DNA from 2 places in the uncultured Sphaerotilus sp. genome. Region 2 is predicted to be linked to the other one. Evidence: predicted binding sites of a transcription regulator. Region 2 holds the regulator's gene; the other holds the start of a gene.
What was found. The regulator sigma-54, encoded in region 2, starts transcription at its own class of promoters, with help from an activator protein. The targets are predictions, from matches to a motif close to TGGCANGNAANCTGCTTT.
Positions count from the first base shown of each region.

Region 1: AABN02_RS17670 (pilin) is a predicted target of sigma-54. The motif match lies at 3,807-3,824, and genes of this name have one in related genera.

Region 1 covers NZ_CAWURG010000048.1:29,869-36,000, forward strand. The annotation lists gene AABN02_RS17650 (aminotransferase class I/II-fold pyridoxal phosphate-dependent enzyme) at 1-88, opposite strand, end outside; gene AABN02_RS17655 (DUF3422 domain-containing protein) at 111-1,445, opposite strand; gene groES (co-chaperone GroES) at 1,629-1,919, shown strand; gene groL (chaperonin GroEL) at 1,959-3,605, shown strand; gene AABN02_RS17670 (pilin) at 3,862-4,314, shown strand; gene AABN02_RS17675 (Wzy polymerase domain-containing protein) at 4,421-6,132, shown strand, end outside.
Region 2 covers NZ_CAWURG010000033.1:15,620-21,751, reverse strand. The annotation lists gene AABN02_RS12775 (DEAD/DEAH box helicase) at 1-500, shown strand, start outside; gene AABN02_RS12770 (DUF4126 domain-containing protein) at 580-1,203, shown strand; gene AABN02_RS12765 (hypothetical protein) at 1,175-1,423, opposite strand; gene AABN02_RS12760 (RNA polymerase factor sigma-54) at 1,614-3,203, opposite strand; gene lptB (LPS export ABC transporter ATP-binding protein) at 3,226-3,978, opposite strand; gene lptA (lipopolysaccharide transport periplasmic protein LptA) at 3,975-4,607, opposite strand; gene AABN02_RS12745 (thiol:disulfide interchange protein DsbA/DsbL) at 4,738-5,406, opposite strand; gene AABN02_RS12740 (SPOR domain-containing protein) at 5,462-6,118, opposite strand; gene argS (arginine--tRNA ligase) at 6,129-6,132, opposite strand, start outside.

The DNA.
Region 1 (6,132 bases), on a different contig from region 2:
CCACCGTCTGGTAGATCGGCACGGCCGCGGCCTTGGTGGTCGGGTCGGGGCTGTAGCCGGCGTGGACGGCGAGGGTTTCGAGCTTCATCAAAGGTCTCCTGTCGGGTGGGTCAGTGAGCTTGTTCGGCGTGCAGGCGCTTGTGGATGCGCTGGGTGGTGGTCCAGACGGCCCACAGCACCAGCGGAATCATCGCACCGGCGAACAGGTCCGGGTTGACGGGTGCCCCCGCCACCTTCGCTGCCTTGGCGGCGTAGTACAGCAGGCTCATCACGTAGTACGAGATCGCCGCGATCGACAGCCCTTCCACGGTCGACTGCAGGCGGAGTTGCAGCTCTTGCCCCCGCGTGAGCTTGGCCAGGAGCTGCTGGTTCTGCGTCTCGGTGGCGATGTCCACCCGCGTGCGCAGCAGGCCGCTGGCGCGCTCGATGCGCTGCGAGAGCGCGGCCAGCCGTTGTGCGGTGGCGGCCACGGTCGCGATGGCGGGCGTCAGCCGGCGTTGCATGAATTCGCCGATGCCCTGGGTGCCGGAGATGGGCTTCTCGCGCAGCTCGGCGATGCGCTGGCCGACGATGGCGTGGTAGGCCTGCGTGGCGGAGAAGCGGTACTGGTGGACGGCGGTGGCGCGCTCGACCTTGGCGGCCAGCGCGACCAGGGTGTCGAGCAGCTCCTGGTCGGTGGCCTGCTTGTTCTCCAGGCGGGCGGTGATGTCGGCCAGCGTGGCCTCGGCCTCGGTCAGCATCGGCGCCAGCGACTTGGCCGCCGGCAGGCCGCGCAGGGCCATCAGGCGGTAGGTCTCCAGCTCCAGCAGGCGCTGCGAGATGCGGCCGGCGCGGGTCTCGGTGGTGCTGGCCGGGGCGATGACCAGCATGTGCTCGAAGCCGCTGTCGCGCAGCCGGAAGGCCGTCACCGCGATCGAGTGGCCGAAGGTGCCCATGATGGAGGCCACCACGCTGCGCCGGCCCAGCCACTGCTGGCCGAGGCGTGCGGCGGCGGGGGCGTTCGAGATGTCACCGATCACCATCGCCAGCTTGATGGCGGCCACCGTGCGGCCGGGAATGGTGCGCAGCCAGTCCGCGTCGACGGCCAGTGTGTCCAGTGCAGGCGGCTCGGGCGCATCCAGGCCCGCCCCTTCGGGCATCGCCTGGACGATGGAGTAGCGGGTGAACTCGCTGTGGCGCTCCCACTTGAGGGTGCAATCGGCCAGACGGATGCGCAGGAAACTGCTGCTCAGGTCGGCCAGACGCAGTCCGTCCTGGCCGGGCAGGCGCCTCAGATGCTCCCACTCGTCCTCCCGGCGCACACCGTCGTTCAGCACGGCGACATAGACCACCAGTGCCGGCAGCCGGATGCGGGCCGTTGGCCGGGCATGGACCTCGTTGTGCAGGATTGCGCGCAGATCATCGTCCGGGGGCAGGGCGGTTCGGGCGTCGGGCAGGGTGTTCATGGGCACGTTGGGCGGGATCGTACGCAGGGGCAGGCCGGGAGCAGCCTCAGAAGATTAGCGGTTTCTCTGCGGCGCCCCTCTTGAAAGCGCCGGGACCGTTCCTATAATCAGTCCTGTTAGCACTCGCCTTGGGTGAGTGCTAGTGACCCACCCACTGAATTTGCTCTGTATCTAGGAGATGCAATGAAACTTCGTCCTCTGCACGACCGCGTCATCGTCAAGCGTCTGGAACAAGAAACCAAGACCGCCTCGGGCATCGTGATCCCCGACAACGCCGCAGAGAAGCCCGACCAGGGTGAAGTGCTGGCCGTCGGCCCGGGCAAGCGCAACGACAAGGGCGACTTCATCGCCCTGAACGTCGCCGTGGGCGATCGCGTCCTGTTCGGCAAGTACAGCGGCCAGTCGGTCAAGGTTGATGGCGACGAACTGCTCGTGATGCGCGAAGAAGACCTCTTCGCCGTCGTCGGCAAGTAATCCCGTCCCTTCATTCATTCAAGATTCCGGAGTCAGAACATGGCAGCTAAAGACGTTATTTTTGGTGCAGACGCCCGTCACCGCATGGTTGAAGGCGTGAACATCCTGGCCAACGCGGTCAAGGTCACGCTGGGCCCGAAGGGTCGCAATGTCGTTCTGGAGCGCTCGTTCGGCGCCCCGACCGTGACCAAGGACGGTGTCTCGGTCGCCAAGGAAGTCGAACTGAAGGACAAGCTGCAGAACATGGGCGCGCAGATGGTCAAGGAAGTTGCTTCCAAGACCTCCGACAACGCCGGTGACGGCACCACCACCGCCACCGTGCTGGCGCAAGCCATCGTGCGCGAAGGCATGAAGTACGTGGCCGCCGGCATGAACCCGATGGACCTGAAGCGCGGCATCGACAAGGCGGTCACCGCCCTGGTTGCCCAGCTGAAGGCCGCTTCGAAGGCCACCACGACGACCAAGGAAATCAGCCAGGTCGGCTCGATCTCCGCCAACAGCGACTCGTCGATCGGCGAGATCATCGCCAAGGCGATGGACAAGGTCGGCAAGGAAGGCGTCATCACCGTCGAAGACGGCAAGTCGCTGGACAACGAACTCGACATCGTCGAAGGCATGCAGTTCGACCGCGGCTACCTGTCGCCGTACTTCATCAACAACCCGGAAAAGCAGTCGGCGATCCTGGACAACCCCTTCGTGCTGCTGTACGACAAGAAGGTGTCCAACATCCGTGACCTGCTGCCGACGCTGGAGCAAGTCGCCAAGGCTGGCCGTCCGCTGCTGATCGTGGCTGAAGACGTGGACGGCGAAGCGCTGGCCACGCTGGTGGTGAACACCATCCGCGGCATCCTGAAGGTCGTCGCTGTCAAGGCTCCGGGCTTCGGCGACCGCCGCAAGGCCATGCTGGAAGACATCGCCATCCTGACGGGCGGCAAGGTCATCGCCGAAGAAGTCGGCATGTCGCTGGACAAGGTCACGCTGGCCGATCTGGGCCAGGCCAAGCGCGTCGAAGTGGGCAAGGAAAACACCATCATCATCGATGGCGCCGGTACCGCCGACATCATCGAAGCGCGTGTCAAGCAGATCCGCATCCAGATCGAAGAAGCGTCGAGCGACTACGACCGCGAGAAGCTGCAAGAGCGCGTGGCCAAGCTGGCCGGCGGTGTTGCCGTCATCAAGGTCGGTGCTGCCACCGAAGTCGAGATGAAGGAAAAGAAGGCCCGTGTCGAAGACGCCCTGCACGCGACCCGTGCCGCCGTCGAAGAAGGCATCGTGGCTGGTGGCGGCGTGGCCCTGCTGCGTGCGCGTCAGGCTGCTGGTGTCATCGCTGGCGACAACGCTGACCAGGACGCCGGCATCAAGCTGGTCCTGAAGGCCATCGAAGCCCCGCTGCGCGAAATCGTGGCCAACGCCGGTGGCGAGCCGAGCGTGGTCGTGAACGCCATCCTGGCCGGTTCGGGCAACTACGGCTTCAACGCCGCCAACGACACCTATGGCGACATGATCGACATGGGCATCCTGGACCCGACGAAGGTCACCCGCACCGCGCTGCAGAACGCCGCGTCGGTCGCATCGCTGATGCTGACCACCGAGTGCATGATCGCTGAAGCACCGAAGGACGATTCGCCTTCGATGGGCGGCGGCGGCATGGGTGGCATGGGCGACATGGGCGGCATGGGCATGTAATGTCCGCTGCCTGGGCCTTGCGCTCAGTGCCAAGCAGAGAGGGCCGCAGCGATGCGGCCCTTTTTTTCGGGGTGACACATCCTGTCCGTGGCGCGAAGAATGTGACGTTTTTTGGCAGCGTCGAACTGTGCAAGCACCATTTCTGGTCGCATCAACCCTGCAAATGGGGGTGAATCGGGTGAATTCTGTTCGATTCGGGGCTGGCACGGCCCCTGCACAGTAGAAGCATCTTCACCCACCCATTGCAGGAAGCACCATGAAGCGAGTTCAACAAGGTTTCACGCTGATCGAACTGATGATCGTCGTCGCGATCATCGGCATCCTGGCCGCCGTCGCGCTGCCGGCGTATCAGGACTACACGGCGCGCGCGCAGTCGGCTGAAGGTTCGACGCTTGCGGATGGCGTGAAGAAAGAAGTGGAATTTACCTTCTCGCAAGACAAGACTTGTCCTGCCAATGGGAGCGCGATTGCCGGGCAGATTGCAAAGGCCGACACCATTACCGGCAAATACGTCCTCTCCATCACCACTGCAGGTGCCCCCGTTGACACGGGCGGCTGCACGGTTGAAGTCCTCTTTAAGTCTTCCGGTGTTGCGACTGGTATTTCTGGCAAGAAGATGACCTACACGATGGTTCAGCAGAACAACACGACGGCATGGACGTGCTCGTCTGATCTGGACGCCAAGATCAAGCCCAAGACCTGCTCTTGATGCTAGCCTGACTGCCTGCGGGCAGTCAGTGCCATCGCAAATGCGCCTCCGGGCGCATTTGTCGTTTCAGGGCGCTGCATGGTGGCCTCGCTATGATCGGCCACCCATGACCGCGCCTGCCCACCCCCCCGTTTCCTTCCTGCCGCTGGCCCTGCTGGCCGTGGCCTTGCCCTTCCTGATCGCCGGCAGCGCTCCGCCCACCTCGACCTATTTCAACCAGGTGGTGGCCTTCGGTGGCTGCGGCGTCTGGCTGCTGGTCTGGGCGCTGACCGCCCGGCCGAGTCTCGCCGCGCAGCCTGCCTCGACGTCCACCAAGCTGCTGCTGCTGGCCGGTGCGCTGCTGGTGGCGGCCACGCTCACCTCCAGCGCGCCGTGGGGCCAGCGTCTGGCGCCACTGGCCTGTCTGGTGCTGGCCGGCGCCTTGATGCACGCCACCGCCGCCGCCACGCGGGCCGGCCGGCTCGACGACTGGGTCACACCGCTCATGACCGCCTTGCTGGTGGCCGGCTTGCTGAGTGTCGTGGTCGGCGTCGTCCAGGTCTTTCGCCCCGAACTGGCCGATGGGCGCCTGATCTCCTTCCCCACCATTGCCGGCCGCGCCATCGGCAACATGCGCCAGCCGAACCAGCTCTCCACGCTGCTGCTGTGGGCGGCGGCGGCGGCCGTCTGGCTGTCGGTGCGCGAGCGCCAGTCGCTGAAGGTGCTGGCGGTGGTGCTGGGCGTGCTGGTGTTCGGCGTGGCGCTGACCGCCTCGCGCACGGGGCTGGTGGGCGTGCTGCTGCTGGCCCTGTGGGGCGCCCTGGACCGGCGCCTGCCCAAGCCCGTGCGCTGGCTGCTGGTGGCGATGCTGCCGCTGTACGCGCTGAGCTGGTGGGGGCTGGAGCAATGGCTATCGGCGCACGGCGTCATGTTCTATGGCGAGGACCAGCTCAAGAAGACGCTGCATGGCGACCCGAGCAGCTCGCGCGGCAAGATCTGGGCGAACACCTGGGACATGATCGCCGCCCATCCGTGGACCGGCGTCGGGGTGGGGGCCTACAACTTCATCTGGTCGATGACGCCGTTCCCGGGGCGGCCGGTCGCGTTCTATGACCATTCGCACAACATCGTGCTGCAACTGGCGGTCGAGTCGGGTGTGCCGGTGGCGGCGGTGGTCCTCGGCTGCGCGCTGGCGGCGCTGTGGACGGCCCGTGCCGCGCTGACCGTGGCCGACGACGATGCCGCCCGCGGTGCCCGCGCGGCCTTGTTCATGCTGACGATGGTGGGGGTGCACAGCCTGCTGGAATACCCGCTGTGGTACGTGTATTTCCTGCTGCCGGCGGCGGTGCTGGCGGGCTGGCTGACGGGCCTGGCGCCGGTGCGATCGGACCCGCCCCAGTCCCGCTTCGCCGCGGCCTGGCGCCCGGTCTGGTGCGTGACGGGGGCGGTGGCCTTGTCCGGCTCGCTCTGGTCGACGGTGGAATACGCCAGCGTGGCCGTCATCTTCGAGCCGGAGCTGTCCTGGGCCGAGCCGGCACCGCTGGCTGAGCGCATCGCCCGCGGGCAGCGCAGCGTGCTGTGGGGCCACCACGCCGACTATGCGTCCGTGACCATGGCGGCCAAGCCCGAGGAGGTGTTCAGCGAGTTCGAGCGTCCGCTCTACCACCTGGCGGACACGCGGCTGCTGATGGCCTATGCACGGGCGCTGCTGGCGCGTGGCGAGATCGAGAAAGCGACCCACGTGGCTGCGCGGCTGCGCGAATTCCGCAACCCCTTGTCGGCGGAGCTGTTTGCCGCCTGCGACAAGGAGGGGGGGACGCCGTTCCAGTGCCTGCCGGA
Region 2 (6,132 bases):
TGGTCGTGTTCAGCCAATGGCCGGCGGCGCTCGACGCGCTGGGCACGGCTCTGGAGGCGCGCGGCACCACCTTCCGCCGCCTCCATCCCGAGCTGGTCGGCGACGCCCGGCGGGCGCTGATCGGCGAGTTCCAGCAGGCGCCGGAGCTGCGCGTGCTGCTGTGCAACGACGACGACCGCGGTGGGCAGCTTGGCCTGCGCCACGCGGCCACGGCGATCGTCCACCTCGACCGCCCGTGGAACCCGGCCCTGCTGATGCAGCGCCTGAGCCGCGTGCACCGCACCGACCGCGTGCGGCTGGTGGCCGTGCACCACGTGCTGGTGGACGACAGCATCGAGTCGCGTCTGGTGGACGCCCAGCAGACCGACGCCGGACGCGAGTGCTTCGTCGGCCTGGTCGACGGGCCGAACGCCGACGTCTTCCTCGAAGGCCCGCGGCTGACGCGGTTCCTGCGCGCCCTGGCCGCGCTGGTCGATCCGACCGCGCTGAACCCGGGCTGAGCACGGCCCGCCGGGCGCTGCACCCGCGGCAGCACCCGGCTACCATCGCGGCGATTTTCTCCACCACAGGAACGCCGCCATGACCGCTGCCCTCGGCACCCCGGAGCTGATGTCGATCGCCGCCACGCTGGGCTGGGCCAGCGGGCTGCGGCTGTACGCCGTGCTCTTCTGCACCGGGCTGGCCGGGCACCTGGGCTGGATCCCGCTGCCGGGCGGGCTGCTCTGGCTGCAGCAGCCGGTGGTGCTGGGCGCGAGCGGCCTGATGCTGGCGGCCGAGTTCTTCGCCGACAAGATCCCCGGCTTCGACTCCTTCTGGGACCTGCTGCACACCTTCGTGCGCATCCCGGCGGGGGCGGCGCTGGCGGCGTCGGTCTTTGGTGGCGACGAAGGCAGCTGGTCGATGGCCGCGGCCGTGCTCGGCGGCTCGCTGGCGGCCACCGCGCATGTGGCCAAGACGACGACGCGGGCGGCGTTCAACACCTCGCCCGAACCCTTCAGCAACTGGGGGCTGTCGCTGGCAGGGGATGCTGCGGTGCCGGCGATGCTGTGGCTGTCGTGGGTCCAGCCGATGTGGGCCGCGGTCGGGCTCGGCGTGGCCGTGGTGGTGATGCTGGGACTGACCTTCTGGCTGCTGCGCCACGTGCGGGCGCTGCTGCGGGGGCTGGTGCAGCGTTTCAGCGGCGTGTCGACAGCGCAGGACTGACAGCGGCCGCCCGCAGAGGCGCCAGCGGCGTCTGGGTCATCAGGAACTGCTCGGCCAACCGGCCCAGCTCTGCGCTGCCGCAGGCCCGGCACAGGCTGAGCACCGCGCGGGCGTATTCGGGCGGGCCGAGCATCAGGTGGATGTCCACATCCTCGCCCATCTCGTGCATGAGCAGATCGTGGATGCGGCTGGCAATCTGGTGGCGGACTGGGTCGTGCATGGCGGTCTCCTAGGTGTACCTCCATTGCATGGGCCGTGCCGGCCAGATCGCAGATTCGATCACGCCCCCGGAGCCACCCGCCACCGCCACGCACCAAGGTCTGTCGGGGTAACTACCGGACCCCGCCCGCAGACATGCGCAGCGCCGCTTCAGGCCGCCCCGGATTGGTGCGCGGGCAGCAACCGTCCGGTCAGATCGCCTTGCGCAGATTGGCCGGCGAGATCTTGAGCGCCTCGCGGTACTTGGCCACCGTGCGGCGTGCGACCTGGATGCCCTGTTCTTCCAGCATCGTGCTGAGCTGGCTGTCGGAGAGCGGCTTCTTCTGGTCCTCGGCGGCAACGAACTGCTTGATCAGCGCGCGCACCGCCGTGCTCGACGCATTGCCGCCCGCCTCGGTGTTCAGCGAGGAGCCGAAGAAGTACTTCAGCTCGAAGGTGCCGAAGGGCGTGTTCATGTACTTGGCGGTGGTCACGCGCGAGATGGTGGACTCGTGCAGGCCCAGCTCGTCGGCGATCTCCCGCAGCACCAGCGGCTTCATCGCGATCTCGCCGTGGGTGAAGAAGCCCTTCTGGCGCTCGACGATGGCCTGCGAGACGCGCTGGATGGTGTCGAAGCGCTGCAGGATGTTCTTGACGAACCAGCGCGCCTCCTGAAGGCGCACCGCCAGGGTCGCGCCGCCGGCGTCGCCCTGGCGCTGGCTGCGGTGCTGGCGCAGGACCTGGGCGTAGAGGTCGTTGATGCGCAGCTTGGGCATCACGTCCGGATTCAGCACGACGCGCCAGCCGCGGCCGGCCTTCTGCACGATCACGTCCGGCACGACGATGTTGGCCTCGGCACGGGCGAAGCGCCGGCCCGGCTTGGGCTCCAGCGTGAGGATGAGCGACTGGGCGTCGCGGATGTCGTCCTCGTCGGCGCCGGTGGCGGCCGTGAGCTTCTTCATGTCGCGCCGCGCCAGCAGCTCCAGGTGGCCCTGGCAGATCAGCATGGCCACACGCTGCGCCTCGGTGCGGTCGCATTCGCGCAGCTGCAGCACCAGGCATTCGCCCAGATCGCGGGCCCCGACACCGCAGGGCTCCAGGTTCTGCAGCCAGCCCAGGGCGCAGCGCAGCCGGTCGATCAGCTCCTCGCGCAGCGCAGCGGCTTCCTCGTCGCCGGGCGTGTCGCCGATCGACAGCTCGATGGCCAGCCGCTCGGCGATGTCTTCCAGGGCGTCGGCCAGGTAGCCGTCCTCGTTGAGCGAGTCGATCAGCGCTTCGACCAGCAGCATGTCCTCGTTCGCAAGCCGCATCCCGAGCAGCTGGCCACGCAGGTGGTCGTTGAGGCTTTCGGTGAGGCTGGAGCGCTCGCTCCAGTCGCCGTCCTCGTCCTCGACGCCGTTGCTGCGCGCACCGGACACGTCCGAGAGGCTGTCGTAGTCTTCGCGCTCGCTGCCGGAGTCCCAGTCGTTGCTGTCGCTGGCGCTGCTGTTGAAGTCGAGCTGGTCGACGCCGGGCGTCTCGGCCTCGGAGGTCGTGCTGGTCGCGGTGGCTGTGCTGTCGCCGCCATCCCAGTCGTCGCTGGCACTGGCGCTGCGCTCGGGCGGAGCCAGGGTGGCATCCGCCATGGGCCGGTCCTGGGCAACACCCTCTTCATCGACTTCCAGGAAGGGATTCGCTTCGAGCATCTGCTCGACTTCCTGGTGCAGCTCCAGTGTCGAGAGCTGCAGCAGCCGGATCGATTGCTGCAGCTGTGGCGTCAGCGCCAGGTGCTGCGACAGGCGGACCTGCAGGGATGGTTTCATGGGGTCGGGACCGGGGTCGGAGTCACATGCGGAAGTGTTCGCCGAGGTAGACCTTGCGCACGTCCGGGTTGTCGACGATCGCCGCCGGCGTCCCTTCGGCCAGCACACGGCCCTCGCTGATGATGTAGGCGCGGTCGCAGATGCCCAGCGTCTCGCGCACGTTGTGGTCGGTGATCAGCACGCCGATGCCACGCGCCTTGAGGAATCCGATGATGCGCTGGATCTCGATCACCGCAATCGGATCAACCCCGGCAAAGGGCTCGTCCAGCAGGATGAAACGCGGCTGCGTGGCCAGCGCCCGGGCGATCTCCACCCGCCGGCGCTCGCCGCCCGAGAGGGCCGGGGCGGGGCTGGCGCGCAGCCGCTCGATCGACAGGTCGTGGAGCAGGCCGTCCAGCAGCACCTCGATGCGCGCGGCGCCGAGCGGGCGGCCGTTCTCGTCGTGCTGCAGCTCCAGCACGGCGCGGATGTTCTCCTCGACCGTGAGGCGCCGGAAGATCGAGGCCTCCTGCGGCAGGTAGGACAGCCCGAGCCGCGCCCGCTGGTGGATGGGCAGGCGCTGCACCTCGGCACCGTCGATGCGGATGCTGCCCGCGTCGGCCCGCACCAGCCCGACCAGCATGTAGAAGCTGGTGGTCTTGCCAGCGCCATTCGGCCCGAGCAGCCCGACCACCTCGCCGCTGCGCACCGAGAGGTGGACGTCCTTGACGACCAGCCGGGCGCCGTAGCGCTTCTGCAGGCCCTCGGCTTCCAGGCAGCTGCGGGTGTCGGTCAACGGGGGGCCTCCGGGCTGGTGGACTCGGGTGCCGGGCTGGCGGGGCTGGTAGGGCTGTTGGACTTGCGCGGCGTCACCACACCCTTGACGCGCCCGCCACCCGCTGCCGTCGCAGCGGCGCCAGCGACACCGCCGCCCTGCACCTCGAACACGTCGCGGGCATGGTTGTAGACGATGGTCTGGCCGGTGACCTGGTCGGCCGGCACGCCACCGCGCAGCACCCGCACCTGCGCCTGGTCGATGAAGCGCACGGTCTCGGTGACGGTGTCGTATTCGATGCGCCGGGCCTGGCCTTCGACGATCTCGTCCAGCCCTTCGCGCTTCTGGCGGAAGGTGGCGACCTGTCCGGCGGCACCGGTCGCCGTGGCGAACTGGCCCTGCGCGGTCTCCTTCAGCTCGATCTGCGCCGCCTTGAGCACGAGGGTGCCGCGGGTGATCTCGACACCGCCGCTGAGCGTGCGGATCTTGCGCTTGCCGTCCAGCACCATGCGGCCTGCGTCAAAAGCAAGCGCCTGCTCGCTGTCGGCCTTTTCGGCATGTGCCGGCAGGCCGAACCCCGCCAGCAGGGCGCCCAGCAAGAGCATCAGGCCGGAATGTCGGGACAACAGCACGGAAACGGCAGGCAGCATGGAACACGGTCCCCGGAAAGCCCTGGGGTCAAGGCATGGAAATTGCATTCATTCTAGCCAGAAGCGACCGGGCCCGCGACATCTTCTGTCGCGGGCCCGGTGGTCGGTCCTGGGTGCCTGCGGCGCGTGCTCAGCCGACCTTGCGCACCTTGGCGATGAGCTGGTCGGTCAGTGCCAGCGCGCGGACCTGGCCCTCCTGCTCGGGCGTGTTGTCACCGCCGGCCAGCGACGGCGAGGTGTAGTAGCGACCGTGGATGCCGAGCGCCGGCACCCCGTCGATCTTGTAGGCCTCGGAGAGCTGCTTGCCCTGGCGGACCTTGTTCTGCATGCCGAAGGAGTTGTACATCTCGGTGAACTTGGCCTTGTCGGCCCCGTTCTGCACCGCGAACTCGATCAGGGCCTCCGGCTTGTCGAGCCGCTGGCCCTGCTGGTGGATCGCGTAGAAGACCTTGCGGTGGATCTGCTCGACCAGACCGAGGGCCTCCAGCGTGGCGTAGAAGCGCTGCTGCGGCTCGAACGCGGGGCGGAAGCCCACGTGCACGCGCCGGAAGGCCACGTCGGCCGGCAGCTTCTTGATCCACGCCTCCAGCGTCGGCTCGAAGGCATTGCAGTGCGGGCAGCCGTACCAGAAGAACTCGATCACCTCGATCTTGCCCGCCGGTGCCGAGACCGGAACCGCAGGGGACAGGCGGACGAAGTGCTTGCCTTCCTGGAACGCACCCTGGGCCGAGACCAGGGGGCTGACACCGGCCAGCGCGAGGGCGGCGGTGCTGCCCACGACAAACTCACGACGCTTCATGCAATGTTTCCTTTCGATGATCACGACGGATCAGAGTGGGTCCGTGCAGCAAGGTTCAACGCGGCACGCGCACCAGCGCCGCTTCGCCATAACCGGACGCCGTCGTCTGGTCGCGCATCCGCTCGGCATCATCACGCGTCTCGAACGGGCCCAGGCGCACACGGTACATGAGGCGTCCGGACTGTTCGCGTTCGGTGATGCGGGCTTTCAGGCCCACCATCGCCAGCTTGGCGCGCTGCTGCTCGGCATCGTCGGTGCTGACATAGGCGCCGACCTGCACGAAATACACAAACGCGTCAGCCCCCGGCTTGGCTGACGCGGCCGCCGCTGCCGATGCGCGGGCCGCCGCCGCGCTGGCCGAACGCGCTGGCGCGCTGGGCGCCGTGGTCACGGCAGCCGCTGCATTCGCGACCGCGCTCGCCACGGCATCCTGGGCCGCGACCGCCGCGCTGGGGGCGCTGCTGTCGGCGCGTCCGGGCGCGGGCTTGGCCGGGTTCTTGCCGTGCAGCGGCGAGTTCGGATCCCAGTGCTTGTTCTTCTCCAGCTCGGCCGCGTCCTGATCGGCCGTGCGCTGGGGCACCTTGTCCAGGAAGGGAATCGGCGCCTTGGTCACATAGAGCGCCACCCCCAGCGCCAGCACCAGGCCGACCAGCAGCCCCACGACCACGCCGACGCCGAAGCCGCCGCGCTGTGTCTTTGCATTCGATGCCATCAAAAATCTCCTAC